Regions from separate parts of the Bacillus basilensis genome, predicted to be linked through region 1. Evidence: predicted binding sites of a transcription regulator. Region 1 holds the regulator's gene; each other region holds the start of a gene.
What was found. Region 1 encodes Rex, which represses fermentation and respiration genes when NADH is low (regulators of the CRP and FNR family bind a similar motif). Its sites were predicted from a motif close to TTGTGAAATATTTCACAA; they were not measured.

Region 1 (6,310 bases):
CATGTAAGGAGATGCATATCCACGATCAAATTGCATACCTTCTACTACGTCTAATTCTGTTGTGAAACCTTTAGATTCTTCTAAAGTAATAACGCCGTCGTTACCAACGCGCTCCATTGCTTCAGCGATTAATTGACCTACTTCTTCGTCAGCCGCAGAAATAGCAGCTACTTGTGCGATTGAAGATTTACCTTCGATTGGTTTAGAAATCGTTTTTAATTCTTCTACTGCAGCAACTACAGCTTTTTCGATACCTTTACGAAGACCCATTGGGTTCGCACCAGCTGTTACGTTTTTAAGACCTTCACGAATCATAGCTTGTGCTAATACAGTTGCAGTTGTTGTTCCGTCACCAGCTACATCATTTGTTTTGCTAGCAACTTCTGCTACTAATTTCGCACCCATGTTTTCGAATGCATCTTCTAATTCAATTTCTTTTGCGATTGTTACACCATCATTTGTAATAAGTGGTGAACCAAATTTTTTCTCAAGTACAACGTTACGACCTTTTGGTCCAAGTGTTACTTTTACTGCGTTTGCAAGAGTGTCGACACCGCGAAGCATCGAACGACGTGCTTCTTCACTAAATTTAATATCTTTTGCCATAATAATTGACCCCCTTGGATTTTTTAAGATTTATATAATTAACCGATAACTGCTAAAATGTCACTTTCACGTAAAATCAAGTAGTCTGTACCTTCATATTTCACTTCAGTACCTGCATATTTTGAGAAGATGATAAGATCACCTGCTGCTACCTCTAAAGCAACACGCTCACCATTTTCAAGCACTCGACCAGTACCTACTGCAATAACTTTACCCTCTTGTGGTTTTTCTTTTGCTGTGTCTGGTAATACAATACCACTTGCTGTTTTTTCTTCCGCTTGAACAAGCTCAATTACAACGCGATCACCTAATGGCTTTAGCATGAACAATAACCTCCTCATTTTGTTATGTAAATTTTATTTATTAGCACTCAAGTCACCCGAGTGCTAACACACTTATAATAATAAATAATCTCAATTTCTTTTGCAAGTAAAAAAATCATAATTTTTTCGCAAATTACGCTATAAACTTTTCTATATAGAGTTCCTCTTCTTCTACCTTTACTATATGAATCGTTGTTTCCACTACTCGTATGTTACAATATGAAAGGACACCCTAAGTTGTTTTCGCTACACACACAACTTTCTCCTGTCTTCTATTATAATTTCAAATAAGGATTTACAAAAAAAACATAATTTAAGTAAGGTTTATATCGTAGGTAGCATATTTACATGTTATCCTACCTTATCTCATACACTAGAGTTAGAAAGGATGGTTAAACCATTTGAAAAAACAATATTGGTGGGTTATCGTTACATACATTTTAATGCAGTTATCATCAATTGCTGGATTACCACTTCTTCTGAAAACTGGACTTTATGATAACAGGGGATTTACTAGGGAAGAGAAATTTCAACTCATAACTGGTCACTGGGCGATCATTAGCTTCTTTATTGCATTATGTATCGTACTTTGGTTACTTAGAACAGATATTTGCGACAGACATTTAGATAAGATGCGTTCTACTGTTCCAGCTACGATTGGTTGGATTTTTATCGGGTTCTTCTTAGCATTTTTCTCGCAAAGTATTGCTGGCATGATCGAAATGTATGTATTAGGTATTAAACCTGGATCTGAAAATACAGCGAGACTTATGGATATCGCAAGAACGACACCTTGGTTCCTTATCGTTATTTCTATAATCGGACCTATTTTAGAAGAAATCGTATTTAGAAAAATTTTATTTGGTACACTTTATAAGAAGTTTAACTTCTTTATTGCCGCTATCATTAGTTCCCTTGTATTTGCGGCGATTCATTTTGATTTTACTCACTTATTGGTATACACCGCTATGGGGCTCGTATTCGCCTTCTTATATGTAAAAACGAAACGTATTATCGTTCCAATTGCCGCTCATGTTGCAATGAATACATTAGTTGCAGTTGCTCAAGTTTTAGTAAGTAACGAACAAATTCAAGAAATGATTAAAGAAGCTGAAAAAATGCAAGGCTTTATCGGAGGATTTTTAGTATGAGAAACTCACCATTGTTCATGGCTGCATTGTACTTCCTTCTAGGATGTATCTTTACACGCTTCGCCATTACGAACGTAACAGATACAATCTGGAATATGTGGACAATACTATTTGCAGTTATGGCAACGATTGATTTTAATTTGGCACTTCGCCTTATCTTAGTTAAATTCACAAAGAAAAAACAATAATAAAACGCAGAGGTCGCTTCCTCTGCGTTTTATTGTGGATAATTTTTCAAAAAGTAAACAAGTGTTTGTAACTCCACTGCTAAATCAATATGATGAATTCTTATATTGTCTGACACATTTAAGCGTGCTGGTGTGAAATTCAAAATACCATGCACATTTGTTTCTGCCAATCTATCGGCTACAGATTGCGCTACTGTAGCGGGTACTGTTAATATTGCCACTTGTATATCAGTTGATAAACGTTCTTCTAATTCATCTAAGTGATATACAGGAATGCCTCCGATTTCTGTTCCAACTTTCTCTTCACTAACATCAAACGCCATTTCAATTTTTGTATTATTGTTTTTCGTGAAATTATAATGTAAGAAAGCGGTCCCTAAATTACCTACTCCAATAAGCGCTACACGTGTTATATCATCTTGGTCGAGTGTTTCACGGAAAAATGATAATAAATAATTTACGTTATATCCATATCCTTTTTTCCCTAACGCTCCAAAGTATGAGAAATCTCTTCGAATTGTTGCGGAATCAACCTTTACCGCTTCACTTAATTCGGCTGATGAAACACGTTGCTTACCAGACAGAGATAAGTTTTGGATAAATCGATAGTATAGAGGCAATCTCTTAGCAGTGGCTTGTGGAATTTTCTGCTGCTCCATATAACCTCTCCTCTCTCCCTATCTTTATTCATATGCTTTAATCAAATACAGAAGTTTAGCACTTATTAAATTCCTTGTATAATAGAAAGAAGAAGTATTCTCTCTGTATTTTAAACTATACACTATTTTTAGTATGATTGAGAAATATAAACATGGCAAAGTTAAGAAATTATTTGAGGTGAAAACATTGATTTTATTACAAGTAAACGCGCTTTCGAAATTATACGGTGCAGAAACGATTCTTGCAAACATAAAATTGGAAGTTCAAACGAAGGATCGTATCGCATTAGTCGGACGAAATGGAGCCGGAAAATCTACATTATTAAAAATAATAGCTGGTGAGCTATCTCATGATGGTGGCGAAATTATAAAACCGAAAGATGTCTCAATCGGATATTTAGCCCAAAATACCGGGTTAGAAACGTCTTTAACAATTTGGGATGAAATGTTAACCGTCTTTACACACTTGCAACAAATGGAGACAAAGCTTCGAAGGCTAGAGCAAGAGATGGGAAAAGAAGAAAACTTTTCAAACGAGGCTACATATGAAAGATTATTAGCTGATTATGACCAATTGCAATTAGATTATAAAGACCAAGGTGGCTACCAATATGAAGCAGATATCCGTTCGATTTTAAGTGGTCTTGGCTTCCCAGTTGAAACGCACCAGACGACGATTTCCACATTAAGCGGTGGACAAAAAACACGATTAGCTCTCGGTAAATTATTATTAACGAAACCAGACCTACTTATTTTGGACGAGCCTACAAACCATTTAGACATCGAAACATTAACATGGCTTGAACAATATTTACAAGGTTATCCTGGCGCAATACTAATCGTTTCCCATGACCGTTATTTCTTAGATAAACTCGTTACACAAGTATATGAAATTTCGAATAAAGAAAGTAGACGATTTGTTGGTAACTACAGTAAATATTTAGACTTAAAATCAGCACTATACGAGCAGGAAATGAAACGTTATGAAAAACAACAAGATGAAATCGCTAAGCTGGAAGACTTCGTTCAAAAAAATATAGCTCGTGCATCTACGACAAAACGTGCGCAAAGCCGTCGTAAACAATTAGACCGAATGGAATTATTAACAAGACCATTAGGTGATTCTAAGTCAGCTTCCTTCCACTTCGATATTGAAAAACAAAGTGGAAATGACGTTTTACAAGTAAAGGATGCAACCATCGGATATGATGAGGATCCGATTATTGAACATGTAACAATGCGCTTAACTCGCGGGGATAGTGTTGCTTTAGTTGGTCCAAACGGAATTGGAAAATCCACATTATTAAAATCACTTGTGAATAAGTTACCCCTATTAAATGGTGATGTTTCTTTCGGATCCAATGTATCTGTTGGCTATTATGATCAGGAACAAGCTAACTTAACATCTTCTAAGCGCGTATTAAATGAATTATGGGATGAATATCCTCTGCAACCTGAAAAGGAAATTCGCACGATACTAGGTAACTTCTTATTCACAGGGGATGATGTACTAAAACCAGTATCTTCTCTGAGTGGTGGACAAAAAGCTCGGTTAGCTCTTGCAAAACTTATGATGCAAAAATCAAATTTATTAATTCTCGATGAACCTACGAACCATCTTGATTTAAATAGTAAAGAGATTTTGGAGAATGCTTTAATTGATTATCCAGGTACTCTTTTATTTGTCTCACATGACCGCTACTTTATTAATCGTGTAACGACAACCGTTGTTGAGTTATCAACAGAAGGTGCACAGGAGTATTTAGGGGATTACGATTACTACGTTGCAAAGAAAAATGAGATGATCGAACGTGCGGAATTAGAGCAAGAAGATGAAGCACCGGTTCAAAAGACAGTTGCACAAGAAAAATTAAATTATCTCGAAGAAAAAGAGCGCAAAAAATTAGAGCGTCAACGTACTCGAAAAATTGAGGAGCTAGAACAAAACATTGTAGTATTCGAAGAAGAAATTGCTACGTTAGAAGATCAACTTTGCTTACCAGAAATATATGCAGATTATGAAAAGGCTAGTGAAATTACAACAAAAAAACAAACACTACAAGAGCAACTCGATGCTTGTATGGCAGAATGGGAAGAATTGCATTTATAAGAGTATGAATAAGGAGGATGTCTCATAAGTCGGGATTTTTGACTATGTGACATCCTTTTTGTTTTCTAGAGCGAAGCAACGTCATCGTACATGAACGTTTTTTGAATATGTCCATCGTAACTGGAACTATATCAACGATTCGACACCAAGTATCGATTTACCGACAAAGTTTGACATCTGTAGCAATTCGCAAATTAAAAGAAGATTATCTCGAAATATCTTTTCAGATATTCACCATTATTTTATTTCCCGAAAAAGGATACATTCAAAGGTCAGACTTCGTTTGATTTATCCACAACGTTATGCACATATCCACCTTTAATATATAAACACAGAAATAACTTTTCCACATTATCCACAATCACCAAAAAAGTTATTAACATTTTATATACACAGTAAAAGCCACATTATCAACAGATAATATGGCTTTTATCCACAAGCTGTGGTTAATTTTGTGTATAACTATGCTTCAATATCTAATCCTGGATTTGCATTTAAAGCTAATGTAGCACGTTTTCCTTGTTCATATGCAATCGTACCTGCCGCTGCAATCATCGCTGCATTATCTGTGCATAAAGATAACGGAGGAATAATTAGCTCAATATTTTCTTTTGGCGCAAATTCTGCCTCCAAACGTGTGCGAAGTCCTTTATTCGCAGCAACTCCACCAGCGAGAAGCAGTTGTTTTACATTATACGCTTCTGCTGCACGAGATGCTTTCGTTACCAGCACATCTATTACACTCTCTTGGAAACTTGCTGCTAAATCTTCCGGTGCAATTTCGATTCCTCGTTGTTTTGCGTTATGCACAGTGTTGATAACTGCTGATTTCAATCCACTAAAGCTGAAATCATACGAATCCGGTTCTAGCCATGCACGAGGCAAATCGATTGTTGGTTCTCCTTCGTGTGCAAGGCGATCAATATGAGGCCCCCCTGGATATGGCATGGATAACGTACGAGCTACTTTATCATATGCCTCTCCAGCTGCATCATCTCTTGTTTCACCAATTACTTCAAATGAACCATGCTCTTTCATATAAACAAGCTCTGTATGTCCACCAGATACAACAAGTGATAGTAGTGGGAACTGAACTTCTTTTACTAAACGGTTTGCGTAAATGTGACCAGCGATATGATGAACACCAACTAGAGGAATATCATGTGCAAAAGCTACTGCTTTCGCTGCATTTACCCCTATTAAAAGCGCTCCTACTAAACCAGGCCCTTCTGTTACAGCAATTGCATCAATATCATCAAATGTAATATTTGCT
Region 2 (6,310 bases), on a different contig from region 1:
ACCAGGGTCTGCAAGAGGATTTCTCATAACTCCTTGTAGTAATGCACCAGATGTAGCTAAACATGTCCCTACTATAAACCCAACGAGCACTCTTGGTATACGAAGGTCCCATACAATTCGATGAACTGTCGAACCCTCATCTTGTATCCCTGTTAGAATATCTCGTAAAGAAAAGGATAAGCTTCCTGCGAAAAGGCCGTAAAAAAGACCTAAGATCGTTAATACAACTAAACTAACTGCTATTATCCATCTTTTTTTCGCAAAAGGATGTTCCTTTTCCCTTACTACTTCACTACTTTCCATACTTATCATTTCCTTACATCTTGTATACTTTTATACATAAAGTCCATCGCTTCTGTAACTTTTGTTCCAGGATTAGATCCAAATAAATCAGGTGGCAAAATAACTACACGATTTTGTTTTACTGCATCTAAATTTTTCCACGCTTCATTTTTCATCATTTCGCCTTCAAATGCTTTTTTAACGCTAGTTGGATCTCCATGTGTAATTAAATAAATCACATCTGGATTTGCCTCAATAATACGTTCTACGCTGAGCTGTGCATATTGCGGATATTCCTTCATTTCTGGAAAATCAGCTGCAATATTTTTCCCGCCTGTCTTTTCTAAAATATCACCTGATAAAGATGTTGGTAATGCTGCTAAATATGTACCTGGTGCTCCATACACTAGCAATGCTTTCACATCGCTCTTTTTCTCATATTTCTTTATTTGATCATTAATTTTTTGGTTAAGTTCTTTTGCTTTATCTTCTTTCTTCATTATCGTTCCATATAGCTCAATATTCTTTTGAATATCTTGTACAGAATTTGCAGAAGAAATCATTACTTTCGTTCCTTGTCTTTCAACCGTTGGAGCGTTCTTTTGGAATCCATTGTTAGCAATAAGTACATCAGGCTTTACACTAGCAATTTGCTCAAAATTCGGCTGATGTGCGTTCCCGATTACTTGTATTTTCTTTACATCCTCTGAAAGAGTTATTTTTGCATCTGGACGACCTACTATTTTTCCACCTAAAGCATGAATTATATCCATATCTCCCATACTCAACGTAGCAAAACTTTCTGGCGCCTTATCGAATGTTACCTTCCTTCCTGACAGATCCGTAACTTCGATTTTCTCTTTTCCTTTTTCCGTTTTTGTTGCCGATGCTGTTTCGTCTCCTTTTGCACTGCAACCTATTAATAAGAAAAAAATTGATAAAATCGCTGTGAATAGCGTAATAGATTTATTCATCCTTTCACCTCTAACTGATAATGATAATCATTAACTACCATTCTACTTTAATTGATAAGGATTATCATTGTCAATATGAAACGCATACATTTTCTAGAAAAAACAAAAAGCGTTACAAAAAAATTCCTTCTTTTTGTAACGCTCTATTTATCAGTATTATTCACATTCGTTTCCCTCTAACTCGTCTCGCATCACTTTCACACGCTGAAAGAAAAAGAAGGATAAACCTAAAAATATAACGATGCTCCCCATCATAACAAAAGGTTGTAATGTTTCTTTTGCTCCATTCGGAATCAATAAGCCAACCATTAACAATGTACTTACAGCGAGAAGAATTTGTCCGAACCGAGTATAATCTTCTATTTTTTCTTGTAATTCTTTCATTATATTCTCACTCCTCCATTTCACTGTATCATATTCTATTAAACTTAAAGACAAGTAAATACAGCCATTCTGGGAGATGTTTTCCAAAAGAAAAAGAGCCGCTTTATTGCGACTCTTTCATAACCATTACTCACCTTTATATGCTTCCATATAAATTTCTTTTAGCTCTGAAATGAGAGGTAATTTTGGATTAGCTGTTGTACATTGATCTTCAAAAGCTCTTTCTGCTAATAATCCAACAACCTCTTCAAATTGATCTTTAGCAACTCCTTGTCCTGCAATACTCATATTTATATTTAAACTTTTTCCAAGCTCAATAATTGCTTTAACGAGTGATTCCACACCTTCTGCTGTTGAACGTGCTGGAAGCCCGAGCATTCTCGCAATATGTGCATAACGTTCATCAGCTACAAAGTGCTCATATTTTGGGAACAATGCGTGTTTTCTTGGCTTAATAGCATTATAGCGAACTACGTGTGGCATAAGAATTGCATTCGCACGTCCATGCGGAATATGGAATTCCGGCCCAATTTTATGTGCTAAACTGTGATTAATACCTAGAAACGCATTTGCAAATGCCATCCCTGCGATTGCAGAAGCATTATGCATTTTTTCTCGTGCTTCTTCATCATTTCCATCTTTAAATGCTCTTGGTAAGTATTTAAATACGAGATCAATGGCCTTTAATGCTAACCCATCTGTATAGTCATTTGCCAGAACAGACACATACGCCTCTATTGCATGCGTCAATACGTCCATCCCAGTGTCTGCTGTTACATGTGGCGGTACTGTCATTACAAATTGTGGATCTACAATTGCTACATCTGGCGTTAATTCATAATCTGCAAGTGGATACTTTATATTATTTTTCTTATCTGTAATAACCGCAAATGGTGTCACTTCTGATCCTGTTCCTGATGTTGTTGGAATGGCAACAAACTGCGCCTTACTTCCTAATTCCGGATATTTACATGTACGTTTTCTTATATCTAAAAACTTTTGTTTAATTCCATAGAATGTTGCTTCTGGGTGCTCATAGAAAAGCCACATCCCTTTCGCTGCATCCATAGCTGAACCTCCACCAAGTGCGATAATGACATCCGGCTTAAAACTTCTCATCATTTCCGCACCTTTAAAAACAGTTTCATCTGATGGATCTGGCTCGACCTCAAAGAAAACTTCAACTTTCACATCATTTGCATGTTTACGTAAATAGTGCGCGACTGTATCTACATATCCGTGCTCAACCATTCCCGGATCCGTTACAATAAATGCACGTGAAATGTTAGGCATACTTGCTAAATATGCCGTCGCATGTTTTTCAAAATAAATTTTTGGTGGTAATTTGAACCACTGCATATTCTTTTTTCTATTTGCCAACCTTTTTATATTTAATAAATGCATCGCTGTTACGTTTTGAGAAACTGAGTTTTTCCCATACGAGCCGCAGCCAAGCGTAAGTGATGGAATAAACCCATTATATATGTCACCGATTCCTCCTTGTGATGAAGGAGCATTTACAATAAGGCGGCAAGCTTTCATGCGTAATCCAAATTGCTTTTGCACTTCTTTATTTACAGAATGAATGACTGCTGAATGTCCTAAACCACCGAGGCTTAACATTTCTTCGCAATATGTAAATCCTTCTTCTAATGAATTTGCTTTTACACAAGCTAATACTGGACTCAATTTCTCACGAGATAGTGGATATGCTGCTCCGATACCTTGTATTTCAGCTACAAGCATTTTTGTATTTTCAGGTACAGCAATTCCAACTAATTCGGCAATATACTGTGCTGATTTCCCTACAATATCACTATTTACTGCACATGTATTTTCATTAATAACGAGCTTTTCTAATTTTCTTCTCTCTTCCTCGGTTACAAAGTAACAATCATTTGCAATCATTTCTGTTTTCACATCATCATAAATTTCCTTGTCTACAATGATTGCTTGTTCTGATGCACAAATCATACCGTTATCAAACGTTTTTGATAAAATCAAATCATTAACCGCTCGTTTTATATGCGCTGATTTCTCTATATAACACGGTACATTACCAGGACCTACACCTAGCGCTGGTTTTCCAGTAGAATAAGCTGATTTCACCATACCTGCTCCTCCAGTTGCCAAAACAAGCGCAACACCTTCATGGTTCATTAATTGTTTCGTTGCTTCGACAGAAGGTTTTTCAATCCACTGAATACAATGTTTTGGTGCCCCCGCCTTCACCGCTGCATCGTATACTGTTTTCGCGGCTGCAATAGAACAGTTTTGTGCTGAAGGATGAAATGCGAAAATAATTGGATTTCTCGTTTTTATCGCGATTAATGCTTTAAACATTGTTGTCGATGTCGGATTCGTTACCGGCGTTACCCCAGCTACTACACCAACAGGTTCCGCAATTTCTATTATTTCTTCATGAGGATCTTCGTGAATAATCCCTACTGTTTTATCTTTCTTTATGCTATGCCAAATATATTCAGTAGCAAAAATATTTTTAATGCATTTATCTTCGTATACACCACGCCCTGTTTCTTCAACAGCCAACTTTGCAAGTGGCATATGTTGATCAACACCTGCTAATGCCATTTCATGAACAATGTTGTCAATTTGCTCTTGTGTAAAACTTTCTAATGCTTGTAAAGCCTTCCGACCGTTATTCACTAACGTATTAATCATCTCTTTTACTTCCTGCATTTCATTTACAACTTTCTCTTTGACTACCATGTAAATTCCTCCTATTCTGCTATCTTGGACTAAATAAGACCCTATAGGTCATCACAAGTCCCGATTAGCGCAAAAAAAATAGAGTTGCTTTCCTACATGAACTTCATTGTTTGTGAAATATTTCACAAGCCTGTTCGTGAGTAACACTTCATGAATTCAATATACATGAAATCATTTCATTTGTGTATGTCTATTTTGTGAAAACTTTCACAAAATAGTGTAATAAAAACGCACTGCTCTATATTAGCAGTGCATTTTTACTACACTAATGCTTGTGCTAAATCTTCAATTAAATCTTCACCGTCTTCAATACCGACAGAAATTCGAATTAATGTATCTGTAATTCCTAATTCTTTGCGACGATCTGCCGGGATTGATGCATGTGTCATTTGAGATGGAATAGAAATTAAACTTTCTACTGCTCCTAAACTTTCAGCAAGTGTAAAGTATTGCAATTTCTCAAGTACTTTATTTAATGTCTCTTCGCTATCTACATCAAATGAGATAATTGCACCAAATCCATTTGCTTGCTCTGTTGCTAGTTCATGGTTTTGATGTGATGCAAGACCTGGATAATATACTTTATTTACTTTTGGATGGTTATTTAAAAACTCAGCAATAGCGCGTGAATTCGTTTCATGTTCCTCCATACGAATTCCTAATGTTTTTAAACCGCGAAGTAGTAAGAAGCTGTCTTGTGGTCCAAGAATACCTCCTGTTGAGTTTTGTACAAAGTGAAGGTCTTCTGCTAGTTGTGGGCTATTTACAACTACTAGACCTGCCACTACATCACTATGACCTCCTAAATATTTCGTTGCACTATGAAGCACAATATCTGCTCCTAAAGAAATCGGCGACTGCCAATATGGCGTCATGAATGTGTTATCAATAATTGTTAATAAGTCTTTCTCTTTAGCAAGAGTAGAGATTTTCTTAATATCAGTAATTTTTAGTAGTGGGTTCGTTGGTGTTTCTACATAAATTGCTTTCGTATTTGGACGAATCGCTTCTTCAACTTCTTCTAGATTTGTTGTATCTACAAATGTATGTTCAATACCGAAGCGATTTAATACTTTCGTAATAACGCGATACGTTCCGCCATACACATCATCTGTTAAAAGAACGTGGTCACCTTTTGAGAACAACATAATTGTCGCTGTAATAGCAGCCATTCCTGAACCAAATGCAAATCCAGCATGACCATTTTCTAATACAGCAATCATTTCTTCTAAAGCAGCACGTGTTGGATTGCCTGTACGTGAATATTCATATCCTTGATGCTTACCAACTGCTTCTTGTTTGTACGTACTTGTTTGATAAATCGGTACGTTTACAGATCCAGTTGAAGGTTCTCCTATGCGAATACCATGAATTAACTTTGTCTTTGCTCTCATTTTTTATTCCCATCCTTTGTATATGTCTTTACTTAAATAGCGCTCACTACTATCAGGAAAAATCGTTACAATATTTGTACCTGGCGCCGCTTTCTCTGCTTCAAGTAAGCTTGCATGAAATGCTGCTCCTGAAGAGCTTCCAACGAGAAGTCCTTCCTTCTGCGCTAATTCTTTCACTCGTAAAAATGCATTTCGATCAGAAATTGTATGAATTTCATCAAAATAAGATGTTTTCAAAAATGGCGGGATGAATTCAAGGCCAATCCCTTCTGTTTCATGTGAGCCGGCTTTACCACCATTTAAAATGGATCCTTCTGGTTCCACAATAACCGTTTTTATATCTATATTTTTTTCTTTCAAATAAGATGCAGTCCCCATAAATGTACCACCAGTTCCTGCTCCTGCAACAAATATGTTAATCTCTCCGTTAAGTGCATCCCAAAGTTCAGGACCTAGTGTTTTGAAATAAGCACGAGGATTTGCTTCATTTGCAAACTGACTTGGAGAGTATGAATTCGGTATTTCATTTACTAGCTCTTTGGCTTT
Region 3 (6,310 bases), on a different contig from region 1:
TGCGAACCAATATAATATTCCAGTTACGTTTTTAGGAAATGGTTCGAATGTCATTATTAAAGACGGTGGTATTCGAGGGATTACGGTAAGTTTAATTCATATTACAGGTGTTACTGTAAATGGAACAACGATTGTAGCACAGTGCGGTGCAGCAATTATTGATGTATCACGTATTGCGTTAGATCATAACTTAACGGGCCTTGAGTTCGCTTGTGGTATTCCAGGTTCAGTGGGCGGAGCATTATATATGAATGCTGGTGCTTACGGCGGTGAAATTTCGTTTGTATTAACAGAAGCTGTCGTAATGACAGGTGATGGAGAGCTACGTACTTTAACGAAAGAAGCATTTGAATTTGGATATCGTAAGAGTGTATTTGCTAACAATCACTACATTATTCTTGAAGCGAGATTTGAACTTGAAGAAGGTGTACGTGAAGAAATTAAAGAAAAAATGGATGATTTAACGTTTAAACGTGAGTCAAAACAACCTCTAGAATATCCTTCATGCGGTAGCGTATTTAAACGCCCACCAAATAATTTTGCTGGTAAATTGATTCAAGAATCAGGACTACAAGGTAAGCGAATTGGTGGAGTGGAAGTTTCTCTAAAGCATGCTGGATTTATGGTGAATGTTGATAACGGAACAGCACAAGATTACATCGATTTAATTCATTTCGTGCAAAAAACAGTTGAAGAGAAATTCGGTGTGAAGTTAGAGCGAGAAGTAAGGATTATTGGAGAAGATAAGTAATAAAGGAATACGTATGAAGATGGGAATTATTTTAAAATAATATTTGGCGATTATTGACAATTTGTTTTTAATTCAATATAATGGCTAATAATTTAACAAATAACATACGTTGAAAGAGCCCAGTAGCAGTTTGTCACTGTTAACGAGAGAGCTAGGGGTTGCTGGAACCTAGCACAAACAAACTTGCGAATTACACTCTGGAGTATCTTAGGTAATGCTAAGCGGATTGGCAATCGATATTATTGCTAAGAGTGGTATGAGTAGCTATGCTATTTATACAAACTGGGTGGTAACACGGTGAATAATCGTCCCTATGTCATAGACATAGGGATTTTTTGTTTTTAAAAAATAAAGGGGATGACAAAAGATGAATATCATTGATGAATTAGAATGGCGCGGCGCCGTTAATCAACAGACTGATGAAGAAGGTTTACGTAAGTTAGTAGAAGAGAAAAAGATTTCACTATACTGCGGAGTGGATCCGACTGGTGATAGTATGCATATCGGACATTTGATTCCGTTTATGATGATGAAGAGATTCCAGTTAGCTGGCCATCATCCAGTTATTTTAATTGGTGGGGCAACAGGAACAATTGGTGATCCGAGTGGACGTCAATCAGAACGCCAACTTCAAACGTTAGAAGTAGTTCAGCATAATGTAGATGCGTTAACAGCACAAATGAAAAAGCTATTTGATTTTGGCGGAAATAGCGAAGTGAAGATGGTAAATAACTACGACTGGACACATGAAATAAACATTATTGAGTTTTTACGTGATTACGGAAAAAACTTTAGCATTAATAGTATGTTAGCAAAGGATATTGTAGCAAGCCGTTTAGATACAGGAATTTCTTTCACGGAATTTACGTACCAAATCTTGCAAGCGATGGATTTCCATCACTTATACACGAAAGAAGATGTGCAACTGCAAATTGGTGGTAGTGACCAATGGGGAAATATTACGAGTGGATTAGATTTAATTCGTAAGCTAGAAGGGCACGAAGCGAAAGTATTCGGATTAACGATTCCGTTATTATTGAAATCAGATGGTACGAAGTTCGGTAAATCGGCAGGTGGCGCTGTTTGGCTTAATCCTGAAAAAACGACACCGTTTGAATTTTACCAATTCTGGGTAAATACAGATGACCGTGACGTAGTCAAATACTTGAAATACTTTACATTCTTAACGAAAGAGCGCATTGATGAATTAGCGGTCAAGGTAGAAACAGAGCCTCATAAACGTGAAGCGCAAAAAGTATTAGCGGAAGAAATGACAAAATTCGTTCACGGAGAAGAAGCATTCCTGCAAGCTGTGAAAATTACAGCAGCGTTATTTAGCGGAGATATTAAATCGTTAACAGCTGATGAAATTGAACAAGGCTTTAAAGAAATGCCAACATTCCAGTCTTCAAAAGAGACGAAAAACATCGTAGAATGGCTAGTTGATTTAGGAATTGAACCATCTAGAAGACAAGCACGCGAAGACATTAATAATGGTGCGATTTCTATGAATGGTGAAAAAGTAACAGATGTAGGCACGGATGTTACTATAGAGAATTCATTTGATGGACGATTTATTATTATCCGTAAAGGGAAGAAGAACTATAGCCTTGTGAAGTTAGGAGAATAATTTGTGTGAAAGGATGGGAGTAGGAAGAATACTTCCATTCTTTCATATACACAATTTAGACATAAAATAATCAGTAAATTTAGATAATTTAAAGGATTATTTTATTCTTCTGCCGAATAAATAAGTTAGAGAAAATTACGGATAAAAATAGCCCGAACCATGCAGGGCATGATTCGGGCTTATATTCAGATTAGTAAGCTAAGCTGAATAGACCTTTAATGTGTGATAAGTAACGAACGTTACTTGCTTCTTTCATTAATGATGCTGGTAAGCCTTTAAGTGGAGTATTGCTTGCTCCGATTGTAGCAACAGCATCTTTACGTCCTAGACTAGCAAGTGTTCCAGAGTTTACAGGTGCGAACTCTTCGAATGCTTTGCCTTCTAGTGCTGCGTATAAGTTGTATCCAATTAACTCACCCATTTGCCAAGCAATTTGTGCAGTTGGTGGGTATGGACGTCCGTCTGGAGCGAAGACAACAGCGCTGTCTCCAGCAACGAATACGTCTTTGTGAGAAGTAGATTGTAGGTATGCATCAACTGTTGCACGTCCACGGTTAACTTCAAGACCTGATTCACCGATTAGTGGATTACCTTGTACACCGCCTGTCCAAACGAATGTGTTAGCAACAAGTTTTTGACCGTCTTTTAAGTCGATCTCATTGCCAGCAACGTTTGTTACAGGAAGACCAGTTAAGAATGTAACGCCGCGTGCTTCTAGGCTAGTAGTTGCACGTTCGATTAAGTGGTCTGGTAATACTGGAAGGATTTTTGGACCTGCTTCAACAAGAAGAAGTTTAACTTCTTTTGGATTTACGCCGTGGCTTTTTGCAAGTTTAGGCATAATGTCAGCAAGCTCACCAACTAGCTCAACGCCAGTTAATCCGCCACCACCGATTACGATTGTAGCATCAGCTTCGTTTTTCGTTTTCGCGTATTCACGAATACGGTCTTCAACGTGTTTGTAGATTTTGTTTGCATCAGCAGCAGATTTTAATACCATGCTGTTTTCTTCTAGTCCTGGAATACCGAAGTAAGCAGTTTTACTTCCTAAAGCAACTACAAGTGCATCGTAAGATAAAGTAGTGCCGCCAGCTAATTTAATTTCTTTGCTATCAACTGAGAATGACTCAACTGTTGCAATTTTAAGATCGATGTCTTTACCTTTGAAAAGCTTTGTAAGTGGCATTGCAATTGCTTGCTCAGCAACATTACCAGCTGCAAGGCGGTGTAGTTCAGTGATGATTTGGTGTGTTGGGTATTGGTTAATCACTGTAACTTGTGCTTCTGATTTGCTGTAATATTTACGTACGTTTAAAGCGGCAAGAAGACCGCCATAACCAGCGCCTAAGATGACAATTTGTTTTGACATAGTATGATATCCCCCGTCTTTACTAATTGTTGTTATAAGTTAACTTATTTATTGTTACGTTCTGCACTAATTTGAAGATATGCGTTCACAAAGCGGAACATTTTTTGTGCTTGTGGATCTTTTAGTAATTTTAATAGACCGAATAGGCCAATAACTTCGTTGCTTTCGTCAGCACGATCTTTCGCTTCGATTGCAGTTGCAGCCATGCTTTTCACTGTATCTTTTACAGGTTCTACAAGCTCTGTGATTGCACCAACAGTGTCGCTTTTTAATACTTCATCAGTAGCAACAGTTTGAGCGAAGTCATAAGACTTAGTTAAAATGTTAACAAGCTCAGTTAATTTTGGAAGCTGTTCCACTAGTGTTGTTAATGATTCTTGTACCTCAGGTTTTAACAACTGATCAAGTACATCAAGTTGTCCTTGGCTAGCAGAAATTTGTACAGTTTCTTGTTCTGGCTTTGTTTGAGTCATAGTTTCTGGCATCTCCAATTCTCCTTTACGATAGCAATACTCTTATTTTTTATAAGTAAGATAGTAAACGGTTACGAAACTTTATACAAAGTTTCACAAAACACAATAAAATGCCTTTAAATTTATGACAGCAAGTAAGCTGCAAACATAAATCTAAAACCATAACGTCTTACCTATTATTTATGAACTGTCCGATATATGGCTTGTCCGCATAATGGAAAAGCTCCGTTACCGGAAAGTGTATATAATATATATCCTATATTATATACTATATACACCTATGTTAACATAAAAATGATTCCTAATTATTTGATATTGAATGTATAACGTAGTACTGACAAGGTATGAAAGCGTATAAAATATTTTGTTTCAGTTAGAAATGTACATATATAATAAGAAAAAAAGGAAAAAATGAACAAATTCATGTTCGTTTTTTCCTTTTTCCTATTATTCACCTTCCGCAATTAGCATCGATGTGTTACCTTCCTTTTCAAGATGGCATTCGCCCCAAGAACAAAGAGAATCAAGAATGGATTCTAAAGACCAACCGTAATCAGTAAGAGAATATTCTACTTTTGGTGGAACTTGATTGTATACCTTTCTTTGAATAACGCCGTCGTCTTCTAATTCACGTAATTGCTGCGTTAACATTTTTTGTGTAATACCAGGCATTGAACGTTTTAGTTCACTCGTTCTCTTTGTACCTTTCGTTAAGTGACAAAGAATAACAACCTTCCATTTGCCGCCGATAACTTCTAAGGTCGCCTCTACAGGAATATTATATTTCTTCATATGAAACCCTCCTTGTGTGAGTGTTAAATAATACAAATGTTACTTTTTAGTACCTATAGCACTTTAAAGTACGTACTTTTTATCATGTTAAATATGTTTCATAATAGCACATGTAAGAGGCAAATGAGTAGTACGGTACTGAAAAGTGACTATGTTACCTTTTGGTGCCTATAGTACTTTAAAGTGCGTTCTTCAAAAAAAGAATGAAACCATTCATAATAGCATTTGTAGAGATTAAATATATTTTTTAGAAGATAAAAGGGCCTTTTTATCGCACTATTATGATTGGATTTCTTGTAATAAGGAGGAATTCAATTGAGTTCATATACAGTACCATCTTCCGAAGTTCAGACGAACCGAAGAAGTATGTTTGCTTTATTAGCACTAGCAATTAGTGCGTTTGGGATTGGTACGACCGAATTTATTAGTGTCGGTTTATTACCATCCATTTCAAAAGATTTAAATGTTTCGGTTACAACAGCTGGTTTAACTGTTTCCCTATATGCGTTAGGGGCAGCGGTAGGAGCTCCTGTCTTAACAGCGTTAACAGCTAGTATGTCGAGAAAGACATTATTAATGTGGATTATGGTTATTTTCATTATTGGTAATGGCATTGCGGCAATAGCAACAAGCTTCACTGTATTAATTATCGCAAGGATTGTAGCTGCGTTTGCACATGGTGTGTTTATGTCGATAGGATCTACAATCGCGGCCGCAATCGTACCAGAGAATAAACGTGCTAGTGCCATTGCGATTATGTTTACTGGATTAACAGTTGCGACTATTACAGGTGTGCCAATTGGTACCTTTATTGGGCAACAATTTGGCTGGAGAGCGTCATTTATGGCGATTGTTGTAATTGGAATTATTGCTTTTATCGCAAACAGCATACTAGTCCCATCTAATTTGAAAAATGGTGTACCTGTATCGTTTCGTGATCAATTCAAACTAATTAAAAATGGAAGACTATTACTTGTTTTCATTATTACTGCACTTGGATACGGCGGTACATTCGTAACATTTACGTATTTATCACCGCTATTACAAGAAGTAACAGGGTTTGAAGCAAGTACTGTTACTATCATTTTATTAGTGTATGGAATTGCCATTGCGATAGGGAATATGGTCGGCGGAAAGTTATCGAATCATAATCCGATTCGAGCGCTATTTTACATGTTCTTGATTCAAGCGATTATATTATTTGTTTTAACATTTACAGCGCCATTTAAAGTAGCTGGATTAATCACAATTATTTTCATGGGACTATTCGCATTTATGAATGTTCCGGGGCTGCA

Region 2: a site for Rex is predicted at 4,481-4,498, ahead of adhE (bifunctional acetaldehyde-CoA/alcohol dehydrogenase). Genes of this name have one in related genera too.
Region 3: a site for Rex is predicted at 4,305-4,322, ahead of ACQVV1_RS25485 (DUF1641 domain-containing protein). Genes of this name have one in related genera too.

The regions. Positions count from the first base shown of each region.
Region 1 covers NZ_JBNTQO010000035.1:7,303-13,612, forward strand. The annotation lists gene groL (chaperonin GroEL) at 1-606, opposite strand, end outside; gene groES (co-chaperone GroES) at 645-929, opposite strand; gene ACQVV1_RS29155 (CPBP family intramembrane glutamic endopeptidase) at 1,331-2,080, shown strand; gene ACQVV1_RS29160 (YdiK family protein) at 2,077-2,268, shown strand; gene ACQVV1_RS29165 (redox-sensing transcriptional repressor Rex) at 2,298-2,927, opposite strand; gene ACQVV1_RS29170 (ABC-F family ATP-binding cassette domain-containing protein) at 3,115-5,037, shown strand; gene tsaD (tRNA (adenosine(37)-N6)-threonylcarbamoyltransferase complex transferase subunit TsaD) at 5,500-6,310, opposite strand, start outside.
Region 2 covers NZ_JBNTQO010000024.1:5,822-12,131, forward strand. The annotation lists gene ACQVV1_RS26850 (FecCD family ABC transporter permease) at 1-303, opposite strand, end outside; gene ACQVV1_RS26855 (ABC transporter substrate-binding protein) at 309-1,256, opposite strand; gene ACQVV1_RS26860 (YrhC family protein) at 1,413-1,640, opposite strand; gene adhE (bifunctional acetaldehyde-CoA/alcohol dehydrogenase) at 1,767-4,370, opposite strand; gene ACQVV1_RS26870 (bifunctional cystathionine gamma-lyase/homocysteine desulfhydrase) at 4,631-5,764, opposite strand; gene ACQVV1_RS26875 (O-acetylserine dependent cystathionine beta-synthase) at 5,768-6,310, opposite strand, start outside.
Region 3 covers NZ_JBNTQO010000020.1:35,971-42,280, forward strand. The annotation lists gene murB (UDP-N-acetylmuramate dehydrogenase) at 1-751, shown strand, start outside; T-box leader at 852-1,067, shown strand; gene tyrS (tyrosine--tRNA ligase) at 1,119-2,381, shown strand; gene ACQVV1_RS25480 (NAD(P)/FAD-dependent oxidoreductase) at 2,572-3,750, opposite strand; gene ACQVV1_RS25485 (DUF1641 domain-containing protein) at 3,795-4,235, opposite strand; gene ACQVV1_RS25490 (winged helix-turn-helix transcriptional regulator) at 4,671-5,015, opposite strand; gene ACQVV1_RS25495 (MFS transporter) at 5,382-6,310, shown strand, end outside.